Regions from separate parts of the Mesorhizobium sp. BR1-1-2 genome, predicted to be linked through region 2. Evidence: riboswitches for the same ligand, from Rfam matches in the RefSeq annotation. Region 2 holds a riboswitch; each other region holds the start of a gene.
The links. A riboswitch is a leader RNA that binds a small molecule or an ion and turns the genes downstream of it on or off. The one in region 2 is predicted to bind cobalamin.

Region 1 (3,187 bases), on a different contig from region 2:
ATGTCAATTGGCATACGGAACGTATGTGGGTAAGGCCAGAAGAGATGCACAAGCCCCGCAAGGAAATGATCGCCGAAACGCGCGCCAAATTGATTGCCGCAGCCCGGCATGCGTTCGGAACGATCGGTTATGCCGAAGCGTCGATGGACGATTTCACCGCATCGGCGGGACTGACGCGCGGTGCGCTCTATCATCATTTCGGCGACAAAAAGGGGCTCTTGCAGGCGGTCATCGCCGAAATCGACGCCGAGATGGCGGCACGGGTGAATGAGGTTGCAGCGAAAGCACCGACCCGCTGGCAAAGCTTCGTCGACGAATGCACGAGCTACATCGAAATGGCGCTGGAGCCGGAAATCCAGCGAATCATGTTCCGGGACGGTCCGGCCGTGCTGGGGGATCCCGCGCAATGGCCGAACGCCAATGCCTGCGTCGCGTCGATGACCGATCACCTGACGACGCTGCAGGGCGACGGGGTGGTCGTCTCGGGCGTCGACCCCGAGACCGCGGCACGGCTGATCAACGGGGCGAGCAGTCAGGCGGCGCAGCGGATCGCCAATTCGAACGACCCGGAAGCGACATCAAAGACCGTGGTGGCGGCATTCAAGCAACTGCTCGAAGGATTGTTGAGGAAGGGTGCCACAGCCGCCTGAAGGCGGATAGCCGAGGTGCTTCCAGGTTCAGATGCTCAGCACAAGGCGCAGGCCGCCGGCAGCGCTGAGCATGCCGTAGCGGCAATCAAATCAAGGGTTTGCCAGGTTTTTCGCGTGTTGCCGCCTTGAGGCGGGCGATCGTTGACTTGAGCGGCACTTCGCCCTGTCCGCAAAACGTCTCGCTCATGATCAGCTCGGGCAGCGGCAACCGTCGACCCCAGCCATGTGTTTCGAGGTCCGGTTTCGGCGCGAACTCGGAGACGCGGCCGACACAGAGATAGGCCACCGGCGTCACATGCTCGGGAATCGACAGGAGGTCTTTCAACGCCTGCGCCTCGATAATGCTGACCCAGCCGACGCCGACGCCTTCGGCGCGCGCCGCCAGCCAGAAATTCTGCACCGCGCAGACCGTGCTGTAGAGATCCATCTCGGGATTGTGCCAGCGTCCCAGCGGCGAGCCCTGTGAGCGTCGGCGGTCGCAGGTGATGCAGATATTGAACGCGCTTTCGCAGATGCCTTCCAGCTTGAGCTTGCGGTAGAGCGCCCGCCGCTCTTCCTCGATGGCGGGCAATTCCTGCTCGCGCGCCGCCAGGAACAGGTCGCGCACCTTTTCCCGTCGTTCGGTGCCACGAATGACGATGAAATTCCATGGCTGCATGAAGCCGACCGATGGCGCGTGATGGGCGGCAAGCAGCAGCCGTGCCAGCACCTCGTCATCGACGGCCTCTGATGTAAAATGGCTGCGGACATCGCGCCGCGTGAACATGGCGCGGTAGACCGCATCGCGCGCCATCTGGTCGAATCCGTCACCCACGGGGATGGTCATATCGTCCGGCATCGCTTGTCCCCTTGCGATTGCAATCAACTGCCGTCCGCCTGACCATGCGGATGACGATGCCTGCCAGGCCGGTCTTCTGGCTCGGGATCAACCCGCGTCCGGCGCCTTCCCGTCATCGACAGTGGCATTTACCGGCGCGGTCCCCCTTACAGCGTTGGGCACGCCACGGGATCAAACCGTGTTCCCGATTCTCCCGCTCGCAGCGGGCACCAGGCAGCGGCCGGGACTTTACGACGAAGCCTCCGCGCCGCCAATCCCCGCGGCGACGCGAATGGACGCAGGCGCGATTTTCCCCAGCCATCAGGCCGCAACGCATGGCTATCGCCGCTCCGGGGCACTAGATAGGGAGCATGGCCACTCGTCTCTACACCCATCCGATCTTCCTCGAGCACATCACGCCCCCCGGCCATCCGGAGCGGCCGGACCGCTTGCGCGCCATCGAGCGCGTGCTCGACGAGGAGGCTTTTGCCGCGCTCGACCGCCTCGAGGCGCCGGAAGGCGACGAGGCCACCATTCTCTATGCGCATCCCGAGGACTTCGTCGAGCGGGTGCGCGCCGCCATTCCCGAGACGGGCATCGCCCGCATCGATGCCGACACAACGGCCAGCCCGAAGAGCTGGCAAGCGGCGATCACCGCGATCGGCGCCGCCAACGCCGCCGTCGACGACGTCTTTGCCGGCAGGGCAGACAACGTTTTCGTCGCCGCCCGGCCGCCCGGCCATCATGCGGAGAAAGCGACGGCGATGGGCTTCTGCCTGTTCAACACGGCGGCCATCGCCGCACGTTATGCACAGCGCAAACACGACATCGAACGTGTCGCCATCGTCGACTGGGACGTGCATCACGGCAACGGCACGCAGGATATTTTCTGGGACGATCCGTCCGTGCTTTACTGCTCGACCCACCAGATGCCGCTCTACCCCGGCACCGGAGCAAAGAACGAAACCGGCGCCGGCAACATCGTCAACGCGCCGCTTGCGCCGCAAACCGGCAGCGAGGCGTTCCGCGATGCCTTCCTGTCGCGCGTGCTGCCCTCGCTCGACAATTTTGCACCCGACCTGATCATCATTTCGGCCGGTTTCGACGCGCATCATCGCGACCCGCTGGCTGAGATCAACCTGACCGAGGATGATTTCGACTGGGCGACCGGCCAGCTCATGCAGCGCGCGGCGCGCCACAGCGGCAACCGGCTCGTCAGCCTGCTCGAGGGCGGCTACGATCTGCAAGGATTGGCATTTTCGGTCGCCGCCCATGTCGGGCGACTGATGAAAGGATGAATGATGGCTGGTGAAACCAACGAAGACGTCAAGGCGATGAGCTTCGAACAGGCTCTCGACGCGCTGGAGAAGATCGTCGATGATCTGGAGCGTGGCGATGTGCCGCTCGACCAGTCGATCAGGATCTACGAGCGCGGGGAGGCGCTGAAGGTGCATTGCGACCGGCTGCTCAAGGCGGCCGAGGACAAGGTGGAGAAGATCAGGCTGTCGCGCGACGGCAAGCCGGCCGGGACGGAGCCGCTGGACGCGGATTGAGGCACGCGGCCGTTACCGGTTTTTGACACGATCATGATTGAGGATAGAACGCATCCCGATTGAAACGGCTTCAGGACAAGAGGAGATACGGAAGCGATGTGCAGAAACATCAAGACCCTGTTCAATTTTGATCCGCCGGCAACCGATGACGAGGTGCGCGATGCTGC
Region 2 (3,187 bases):
ATCAGCCTGATATCCTCGTCATGGCTCTCTCCGGGCAGCAGCGCCAGCTTTATGCCGCGCTCGCGGGCAACCACGGCCAACTGGTCGCAGCCGTAGCGCCACCACTCGTAACCGCCGAGAATACGCACCAGGATGACTTTGGCGTGACGGGCGACGCTGTCGATCCAGAGGTCGACGGACATGGGGTGACGCAGGTCGCGTAGCGCGGCCAGCCGCATCGTGGGCAGCCGATCGGCGTCGCCTTTCCAGGCCGCCGCCAGTCCGGCTAGGTCGCTGTCGGTGAAGGACAGCGCCACCATATCCGCCGGCGTCTGCCGCAGATCGACCGGCTCGGCGAGATCGTCGAGCGAGGCGGATGTGGTGGCGAGGATGTGCATCGCGATCGGTGTTGCGTCAGCCGGCGAGGATATGCTCGATCGCCGGGCGGTTCAGCCCCTTGAGACCGATGACGACCAGGCGCGAGCGGCGGTCGTCGTCAGCCGTCCAGGCGCGGTCGTAGTAATGATTGACGCGCGGACCGACCGCCTGCAGCAAAAGCCGCATCGGCTTGCCTCCGACCTCGACGAAACCCTTCACCCGCAGCACGTTTTCCTGTTCGGCGGCGGTCGCGACGCGTTTTGCCAGGTCGTCCGGGTTGGCGATCGAGGGGATGTCGACGATGAACGTGTCGAAGTCGTCATGCTCGTGGTCGAAGGCGCCGTCATGATGGGACTTGCGGTTCTCGATGTCGTCCTCGACGGCGAGGCCCAGCCCGAGCAGCACGGACGGATCGACCTTGCCATGAGCCGTCGGCACGACCTTCACGGCGCGAGCGGAGTGTTCGCCAATGATGGCGTTGGCGCGAGCCGAACCTGCGGCATCCATCAGGTCGCTCTTCGACAGGATGATGAGGTCGGCGCAGGCGATCTGGTCCTCGAACACCTCCTCGACCGGGTCGTCATGGTCGAGGCTCTCATCCTCGGCACGCTGCGCCCGCAGGGCGTCCATGTCGTTGGCGACGCGCCCCTCCGCCAATGCCGGACCGTCGACCACGGCGATCACACCGTCGACCGTCACGCGGCTCTTCACCGTCGGCCACTGGAATGCCTGGACCAGCGGCTTGGGCAGAGCCAGGCCTGAGGTTTCGATCAGGATGTGGTCGACCTTCGGCGTCAGCGACAGGATCTGGTCGAGCGCCGGGACGAAATCGTCGGCGACGGTGCAGCAGATGCAGCCATTGGCCAGTTCGACGATGTTTTCCTCCGGGCAGGTGTCGATGCCGCAGCCCTTGAGGATCTCGCCGTCGACGCCGATATCGCCGAATTCGTTGACGATGATGGCGATACGCTTGCCGCCCGCGTTTTCCAGGAGATGGCGGACCAGCGTGGTTTTGCCGGCACCCAGGAAGCCGGTGACGACGGTACAGGGGACGCGGGAGAGAGTGGCGGCGGAAACTGCGGCGGTCATGATCAGTCCTTCAACAGGTCAAGGGGTGGAATGCGGGCCACGAGGCCGCGCTTGAGGGAATCGGGCCGGCCACGCCAGGGAATAAGGCCGTCGGTCGAAGTGGCGAAAAGTTTCGCGCCGGTGACGAGATCGGCGCCACTGGCGATGTTCAGGTCGCCGAAGACATAACTCCAGCAGCCGTCGCGAAGGATCGCCGCACTGAGGCGGCGCTTGCAGTTGCCGAGGCATTCGACGGTGCGGACGCGGATGTTTTCGGCCGAGGCGGCTTGGCGCGTATCTTGAGCCAAAGCTTCGCCGGCGCGGGGATGGGCGTCGGAACCGGTCTCGTCGCGGCAGGAAGCGCAGACGATAACAGTGACGCCGGCCAAGGCGTCGCTATCGCCAGACAAAATGTCCGCTGTTTCAGCCGGGAAACTGCTGTCGCGTTCCAAATCGGGCTCCTTGCCCGGAAAACCCGCCGGGCGATCGGATTCTTATGTCTCAGACGGCAGGTCTCCTGGCTCGCGGGTCATCGCCTTCGTGCCGCCTTCCCGGGACCGTCCCAGTGGTTTTCGGCCTTGGCTCGTCGCTTACAGTTGCGGGGACAGCCGCGGATTTGAAATCGAGATTTCGCACCGCATTCCCTCTTGGCTCCTCCCTTTGCCGAGAGGAGACCGTCTGGATGGGATTTAGGCTCTTGCAGGCGGCGGTGTCAACGCGCGTCTACGACACGGCAATGTCGGCGAGCGGCTGCCCAAGGTCGCCGGCGGGCGTAACCTCAATCCGTTCGAGGCCGAGCCAGCCCTGCATCTGCGTCAATTCCTGGAAGAGTTGCGCGGCGGTCTCAGGCGGCGCGCTCGGCTCGGCATAGGCCGCGTGGACGCGTAGCACGCCGGCCGGCCGGTCGGCCTTGAGGTCGACGCGCGCCACGATCCTGTCGCCGAGCAGGAAGGGCAGGACGTAATAGCCGTATTGCCGCTTTTCGGCAGGGGTGTAGATTTCTATGCGGTAGTGGAAATCGAACAGCCGCTCCGTGCGCGAGCGCTCGAAGACGACCGGATCGAACGGCGCCAGCAGGGCGCGGGCCTCGATTTTGCGGGGAATGCGGACCTCCTTGTGGAGGTAAGCCGGTTTATTCCAACCCTCGACACGCACCGGCACCAACTCGCCTGTTTCAACCAGTTCCTCCAGCCGGCCCTTCATGTCGGCCGGCGACAGGCGGAAATAGTCGCGCAGGTCGCTTGCTGTCGCGACGCCATGGGCGCGGGCGGAGATCCGCAGCAATTCCCGATGCGCGTCCTCCGCTGATGGCACCGGCAGATCGAGGATTGCCTGCGGCAGCACGCGCTCGGGCAGATCATAGAAGCGTTCGAAGCCACGGCGGTGCGCGGTGGTGATGCGTCCTGCCCAGAACAGCCATTCGAAGGCATGCTTGGCGTGGCTCCAGCCCCACCAGCCGCCGGATCCTTTCTGGCCTTCGAGCGCGGACGCGGCTATCGGACCGCGCTCCGCGACCTCGCGGTAGATCTCTTCTATATAGGCGGCGTGCTCGCGCCCCCATTTGGCCAGTCCCAGGTACATTTCATCGCCGCGCTCGGCGCGCTGCATGCGCCAACGCATCAACGGATAGGTCTCGACCGGCAGGAACGAGGCCTCGTGGGCCCAGTACTCGAACACCGTGCGCTTGCGCGTGACGGCGGCGTTGTCGAGCAAGGTGAACGGGTAGGGGCCAAGGCGCGAATAGAGCGGCATATAATGAGCG
Region 3 (3,187 bases), on a different contig from region 2:
GGCGCGCGCAATTGACGAAGCCGACATCGGTCCATGGCGCGCAGTCGTTCAGCCAGCGCAGCATAGACATCATCGGCGTCACGCCGGAGCCGGCCGAGATGAACAGATATTTGGCTGCCGGGTGGCTGTGCAGCGAAAAGTCTCCGGCCGGCCCATAGGCCTTGACGTGCGAACCGGGCCTCAAATGGTCGAACATCCAGCGCGTGCCGGTGCTGCCGGCCTGCGCCTTCACCGTCACCGCGATCGAGAACGGCCGCGAGGGCGAAGACGACAGCGTGTAGGTGCGCATCAGCGGCCCATCCGCTATCGGCAGTTCCAGCGTCACGAACTGGCCCGGCTTGTAGCGGAACCAGGTCTGGTTATCGGAGCGGAAGGTGAAGGTCTTTACATCAGGCGCCTCATCGCTCACGCCGATCACTTCCAGCACCTGGAGCCTGTCGTTCCAGGGCGTCATCTGATCGAGATGGCGATAGAGGCCGAGATCCGTCATCGCATTCATCCCTCACCTCTCAAGCAACGCTGCGCAGGGCCGGCCGGCCGCCTTCGGCGAGGCGCGGACCGATGAAACGCGCGTACCAGTCCACGAACTGGATGACGCCGCCTTCGTGCAGTTCGGAATAGGGGCCGGGTTCATAGGCCGGCGACAGGATGCCGAAGGCGTTTTCCTCGACGATGCGGCGGTCTTGGTCGTTGGTCTCGGTCCAGACATGGGTGAGCTCGGCGAGATCGTAGTCGACACCCTCGACCGCGTCCTTGTGAACCAGCCATTTGGTCGTCACCGCGGTCTCGGTGGCGCTGATCGGCAGCACCCGGAAGGTGACTGCGTGGTCGCCGAGGATGTGGTTCCAGGTCGTCGGATAGTGATAGAGCAGCAACGAGCCGATGCGGTCGGTGGCAACGCTGTCGGACAAGTTCTTCTTGACCGCGCGTTTTCCCGTCAGCGTGTAACTGACGGCATCGCGCAGCAGCGGCGCGCGGGTGGCACGGTATTGCCCGGCCGGGTCGATGCGGAATCTGCTCGGCAGGCCGGCGGCCTCGCATTTGGCCCAGTGAGCCAGCATCTCCGGGTCGCTGTCGGCGCCTTGCACGCCGGTCACGGTCGGCGCCTCAGGAAAGGTCTTGCAGAGCTCCGGATGGTTGCCGGCGCAATGATAGCATTCGCGGTTGTTTTCCCAGACCAGCTTCCAATTGCCCTTCTCGACGATGGTGCTCTCGAAGGCGACCTTTGCTTCGCGCAGCCGATGCGGCAGCAAATAGGGTTCGATCATCGTCCGCATCGGCACGAAATCCGCCGGCTCGTCGGCGAGGCAAATGAAGATGTAGCCGCCGACGCTTTCGTAGGCGACCGGCTTCAGGCCGAACTGGCTCTTGTCGAAACCCTCGGCCATCTGCCTGGCGAACAGCAGCCTGCCGTCCAGTTCGTAGGTCCACTGATGGTAGGGGCAGACGAGCTTCGCCGCCGTGCCCTTGTCGGTGTTGCAGACGCGGCTGCCGCGATGGCGGCAAGAATTGTGGAAGGCGTTGATGTTGCCCTTCTGGTCGCGCACCAGCACCACAGGATAGTCGCCGATCTGCACGGTGATGAAGCTGCCGGGCCTGGGCAGTTCGCAATCATGACCGATGAACAGCCAGTCGCGGTACCAGATCAGCTCCATATCGAGCTTGAAGTATTCGGCGTCGGTATAGAAGGGCTGCTCGAGTGAGAAGCCGTCCCTGCGGCCTTGCAGCCGTTTCAGCATGTCGTTGCGCGCATCCATGTCCTGTCCTCGCATTGAAGTCCTGTCCTCGCATTGAAGGACTGAACGGAGGGGAGAGAGGAAGGATCAAGCCGCGCGCCGGCTTGCGCCGGACATGCACCATCCGCCTCTTGACCGCCCGCCGCGATCAGTCGAGTCCAACATCTCAGGCTGGTTTCCGGGCTCTGGAGCTGTCCTTGCGGACTGTCGCGACACCTTCCCAGGCCTTTGCCCAGTGGTCTCCCGTCGCGACCTGAACTCCACCACCGTTGCGGGGGCAGCGCCGGATTCTGACCGGCTTCCCAATTCTCCGCCTCGTCGTCACGTGGCGGCACCCGAGATGGCAGGATCTAACCATGATCGCCGACTTGTCGTCGGCATGAAAACGACATCGCATCAATGCCGCGCGACACGCATTGGAAACGGTGCGGCCGTCGTTGAAGGGGCAGAAAGGCTCGGCTCGCCGCCTCGGAATTCAACTCGTGGCGGAGCCAAAAAAGGTTAACGGTTTCGAAAAGTGACTATTAGCGCCCTCTAAAATCGAACCGAACGGTTCGTTTCTGTTGACGATGCGTGCAGGACGGTGTGAACACTGCGCCTTCGACACAGTTGGTGATCGCACGATCAGTTTACCTAACTATCTGATAGTAAACGGAAAAAAACGAATGTAGAAGGCCCTGGCACAATTTCAAGTGGTGGAAACTTGGTCCACGCGGAAAAACTTCGTGATTGGAAATGGCGGTATGGCTTTCCCACATCGGGGCTGTCCGAACGACGCGATTTCCTCCCAAGACACGCCGCTAGACGGACGGGAAAAATACTGGAGTATCAAAAATGAAAAAGATCATTCTCACTGCCGCCGCCCTTCTGGCTGTTTCCGGCAGCGCCTTCGCTGGTAGCGACCACTATGGTTCGAATGCCCCTGCGGCCACCGCCGTCGACAGCTCGTACACCGCTTCGACCAAGAAGTCGGAACCGGCTGCCCAGACGCCTGTCCAGGGCGCCGATCGCAACCTCTTCGGCAACAACTAATAGCCGATCTCCAGTTGACGGCGGGCTTTTCCGCCGTCCTGGCGAAATTTGAGAATTCAGGAGACTTGAAATGAAGAAGATCGTTCTTGCTGCCGCCGCCGTTCTGGCCGTTTCGGGCAGTGCTTTCGCCAGCAGCGACAACTATGGCTCCAATGGCGCCAACCAGCCTGCCGTCACCTCGGTCGACAACGCGCACACGGCTTCGGTCCAGAAGTCCGCGCCGTCTGCCCAGGCGCCTGTTCAGGGTGCCGACCGCAACCTCTTCGGCAACAACTAACAGCCGATCTCCAGTTGACGGCGGGTCTTCCGCCGTCCTGGCGAAATTCGAAAATTCAGGAGACTTGAAATGAAGAAGATCATCCTTGCCGCCGCCGCCGTTCTGGCTGTTTCGGGCGGCGCTTTCGCCGGCAGCGACAATT
Region 4 (3,187 bases), on a different contig from region 2:
CGAGCTGCGCCTTCCAGCCGGAGACGAGCTTATCCGCCTCGGCCTCCTTGCCGAAGATCTTGCCCAGCTTCTCGACATCGCCATAGAGCAGCTCCATCGAAGCGGCAGGCCGGTTCTTGTCGAGATGGACGCAGCTTTCCGTCAGCACCAGTGTCTTGATGCCGTGTTGCGCCAGCGTATCGGGCGTCACCTCGCCGCCCGGCTTCATGCCGTAGTACCAGCCGGCGAAGAAGAAGTCGGGCTCGACAGCGACCAGGTTTTCCAGCGTCGGATATTTGGGCGCCAGTTCCGGGATCGAGCCTTGCTCGGCCTTGAATTCGGGGCCGACCTTGTACCATCCGGTGATGCCGGTCAGGCCGACGATCGACGGCTGCAGCTTCAGGGCGAAGGCCATCTCGGCCATGTTGAGATCGTGAATGACGGCACGCTTGGGCGGCGCGTCGAACGTCAGCGGCTTTCCGCAGCTGTCGACCGTCACCGGAAAGGCGAAGGCCGTAGAGGCCAGCAGGGAGAAGGCAAGAGACACGGCAAGGCGTTTCACGGATATTGCTCCTTTGTTGAACAGGATCTGCCGGAAATGGCTTCGATCACGAAGATGGCGCGGCACGGTTCGGAACCTCGAACACCGTCAGCTCGCGGTCCTCCGTCGGGTGGCGCAACCTAAAGACGTCGACACCGAAGATCTCGCGGATCAGCTGCTGGGTGAGTGCTTCGCGTGGCGGCGCCAGCACATGCAAGCGGCCATGGCTCATCACCGCGACCCTGGTGGCGAAAGGCGTCACCAGCGCCAGATCGTGCAGCACCGCGATCACGGTCATGCCGAGGCCTGCCACCAGTTCGAGCAACTCGCTGCGCGCCCGCGGGTCGAGATGGTTGGTCGGCTCGTCGAGGAATAGGATCTTCGGCTCCTGCGCGATGGCGCGGGCAAGCTGGGCGCGCTGGCGCTCGCCGCCCGACAGCGAGCCGATGGTGCGGCCAAGCAGCGGCAACAGCCCGGTCCGGCGCAGCGCCTCGACGACAATGTCGCGTTCCTCGCTCCTGTGCCTGCGGCCGGCATGCGGAACCCGGCCGAGCTCGACATAGTCGATGACCGCCAGTCGTGGATCGGGTTGATCGGTCTGGCCGACGACGGCGATGTGCAGCGCCCGCTCGGCGGTCGAAATCCTGTCGAGCCGGCGCGCGGTGAGCTTCACTTCGCCCGAACTCGGCCGCAGCATGCCCGACAGCATGCGCAGCAATGTCGTCTTGCCGGCGCCGTTGGGACCGATGATGGCGAGACGGTCGCCCGCCGCCACCGAAAGGCTGACCGGATGCACCAGATGCAGGCCATCCGCCGCCGCGGCCAGATCGCGGGCCTCGAGAAGCGGCGCGGTCATGGGCAATTCCTTGCAGGGCCTGCCGGAATACGGGCCAGCGTCTTGCCTGCCAGTCCTGCTGGACGCTGGCCTGAATTCACCTCGGTGGCGATATCGCGGCAAAGCGTGCACACGACGATGCGATGCATGGGAATGCAGTGAATGCGATCGATGGCGCCGTCCAACTTCCGTCACTTTCAAAAATGGCGACGGAAGGAAGCTGGCTTGAACCGGTCGACAAGACCGAACCCGCGTCTCCTCCCGGCACACCCCGTCCGGTCAACTCATGCAGATGGCAGGTCTCCTGGCTCGCGGGTCGTTGCGCCATCCTGCCTTCCCAGCCTTGCCGGCCAGTGGCTTTTTCGGATTTTGCTCGCCGCTTACAGTTGCGGGGGCAGCCATGGCTTCGACCCGAAAGGTGGGCCTCACCATGTTCCCTTTTCACCCCTCGCCTTGCGGCGCGGGGACCATCACGAGTCGCAGCCTAGGATGCAGGCAGCGTCAAGGCAAGGTCGATGTATGTTCTGTTATAACAATACATTCGCATGGTCAATCACTATCGCGTGCCACCAGTTCCAGCGGCCAGACCTCGCGAATGATCTCTGGCCCTTTCGCGCCGGCGAAAGCCGGGAGCGAGGCGAGCAGGATTTCGCCAAGCCGCCGCCCCATCGGATCCAGGCTCGGACGAAAGCCGGTCAGCGCCGGCGAGAAATAACGGCAGAGCGGCGTGTCGACGATGACGATCACCGCGACATCATGGCCGGGCTTGATCCCCATTTCGGCGAGCGCTTTGCAGCCGCCGAGCGCCATCGAGTCGTTGTTGAAGATGATCGCGGTCGGCGGATCCTTCGACCGCATGACTTGCGGTGTCACCGCGTAGCCACCGGCTTCGTTGATGAAACCATCCACAATCAGGGCGGGATCGACTTCGATGCCGTGCCGCCGCAGCGCCTTGCCATAGCCCTCCAGAAACAGATAACCGAAATTCAGGTCAAGCGACGGCCGGATGGCGGCGATGCGGCGGTGGCCGCGCGCGACCAGTCGGTCGACTGCATCGGCGCCCGCCTTCTCGAAATCCAGGTCCAGAGAAGGATAGTTGTCGTCGCCGGACCGGCTTCGGCCGAGCGTCGCGAAGGGAAAGCCTGCCTTGCTCAGATAGTCGATGCGATCGTCCTCGCGCCGCGTCCAGGCCAGCACGACGGCATCGGCACGACGTGTCTCGACGACACGGCGCAGGCGCTCCTGCTGATAGTCGCCCGGCGCGCCCATGACGATGATCAGGTCGAGCCCATGTTCGGCCAGTGCCGCTTGCAGCCCACTCAAAAACGGGATGAAAAACGGCTCGCCATATTCCTGGTCGCCCGGATGCGGCTGGAGCATGAAGGCCACGGCATGCGTGGTGCCACGACGAAGGTTCCTGCCCGACTGGTTCGGCGAATAGTTGAGTTGCCGCGCCGCGTCTAGCACGCGCTGGCGCGTCTCGGCATTGACGTCGGCGCGCCCGTTAAGCGCGCGCGAGACCGTGCCGATCGAAATATTCAGATGCCGTGCAAGATCGTGAATGCTGGATGCCAAGACCTCCCCCTCCTGCTTCTGGCTAGCACCAGCCGGTCGTGCGGCCAAGGCGTTTCAGAACCGACGGTACAAATCCGATTGACAATATACGCCATCGGGTGTGTCATCGTAAACGTTTACGGAAGTCATTTACGGACTACCGTGGTGCCAGCCAGGAGAGGTTGGCCGGAGGAGCGCTGGATGATGCACGTCGTCCTGGTCGGGTGCGGAGCCATGAGCAAAACCTGGCTCGAGGCCGCCCGCCAATCCCCTGCCGT

Region 1: linked by a shared signal. The riboswitch ahead of bluB (5,6-dimethylbenzimidazole synthase) and the one ahead of LB551_RS16350 (DUF1636 family protein) in region 2 are both predicted to bind cobalamin.
Region 3: linked by a shared signal. The riboswitch ahead of LB551_RS27005 (aromatic ring-hydroxylating oxygenase subunit alpha) and the one ahead of LB551_RS16350 (DUF1636 family protein) in region 2 are both predicted to bind cobalamin.
Region 4: linked by a shared signal. The riboswitch ahead of LB551_RS05765 (ABC transporter ATP-binding protein) and the one ahead of LB551_RS16350 (DUF1636 family protein) in region 2 are both predicted to bind cobalamin.

The regions. Positions count from the first base shown of each region.
Region 1 is NZ_JAIUID010000005.1:317,201-320,387, forward strand. Features, by position in the region: gene LB551_RS14065 (TetR/AcrR family transcriptional regulator) at 45-650, shown strand; gene bluB (5,6-dimethylbenzimidazole synthase) at 736-1,488, opposite strand; cobalamin riboswitch at 1,537-1,717, opposite strand; gene LB551_RS14075 (histone deacetylase family protein) at 1,839-2,765, shown strand; gene LB551_RS14080 (exodeoxyribonuclease VII small subunit) at 2,769-3,020, shown strand; gene LB551_RS14085 (DUF2277 domain-containing protein) at 3,117-3,187, shown strand, end outside.
Region 2 is NZ_JAIUID010000006.1:213,590-216,776, forward strand. Features, by position in the region: gene cobN (cobaltochelatase subunit CobN) at 1-377, opposite strand, end outside; gene cobW (cobalamin biosynthesis protein CobW) at 394-1,446, opposite strand; gene LB551_RS16350 (DUF1636 family protein) at 1,449-1,877, opposite strand; cobalamin riboswitch at 1,915-2,119, opposite strand; gene LB551_RS16355 (winged helix-turn-helix domain-containing protein) at 2,149-3,187, opposite strand, start outside.
Region 3 is NZ_JAIUID010000019.1:9,182-12,368, forward strand. Features, by position in the region: gene LB551_RS27000 (hybrid-cluster NAD(P)-dependent oxidoreductase) at 1-490, opposite strand, end outside; gene LB551_RS27005 (aromatic ring-hydroxylating oxygenase subunit alpha) at 510-1,757, opposite strand; cobalamin riboswitch at 1,888-2,090, opposite strand; gene LB551_RS27010 (DUF680 domain-containing protein) at 2,571-2,768, shown strand; gene LB551_RS27015 (DUF680 domain-containing protein) at 2,839-3,045, shown strand; gene LB551_RS27020 (DUF680 domain-containing protein) at 3,115-3,187, shown strand, end outside.
Region 4 is NZ_JAIUID010000002.1:496,703-499,889, forward strand. Features, by position in the region: gene LB551_RS05760 (ABC transporter substrate-binding protein) at 1-541, opposite strand, end outside; gene LB551_RS05765 (ABC transporter ATP-binding protein) at 588-1,376, opposite strand; cobalamin riboswitch at 1,632-1,842, opposite strand; gene LB551_RS05770 (LacI family DNA-binding transcriptional regulator) at 1,905-2,930, opposite strand; gene LB551_RS05775 (Gfo/Idh/MocA family protein) at 3,111-3,187, shown strand, end outside.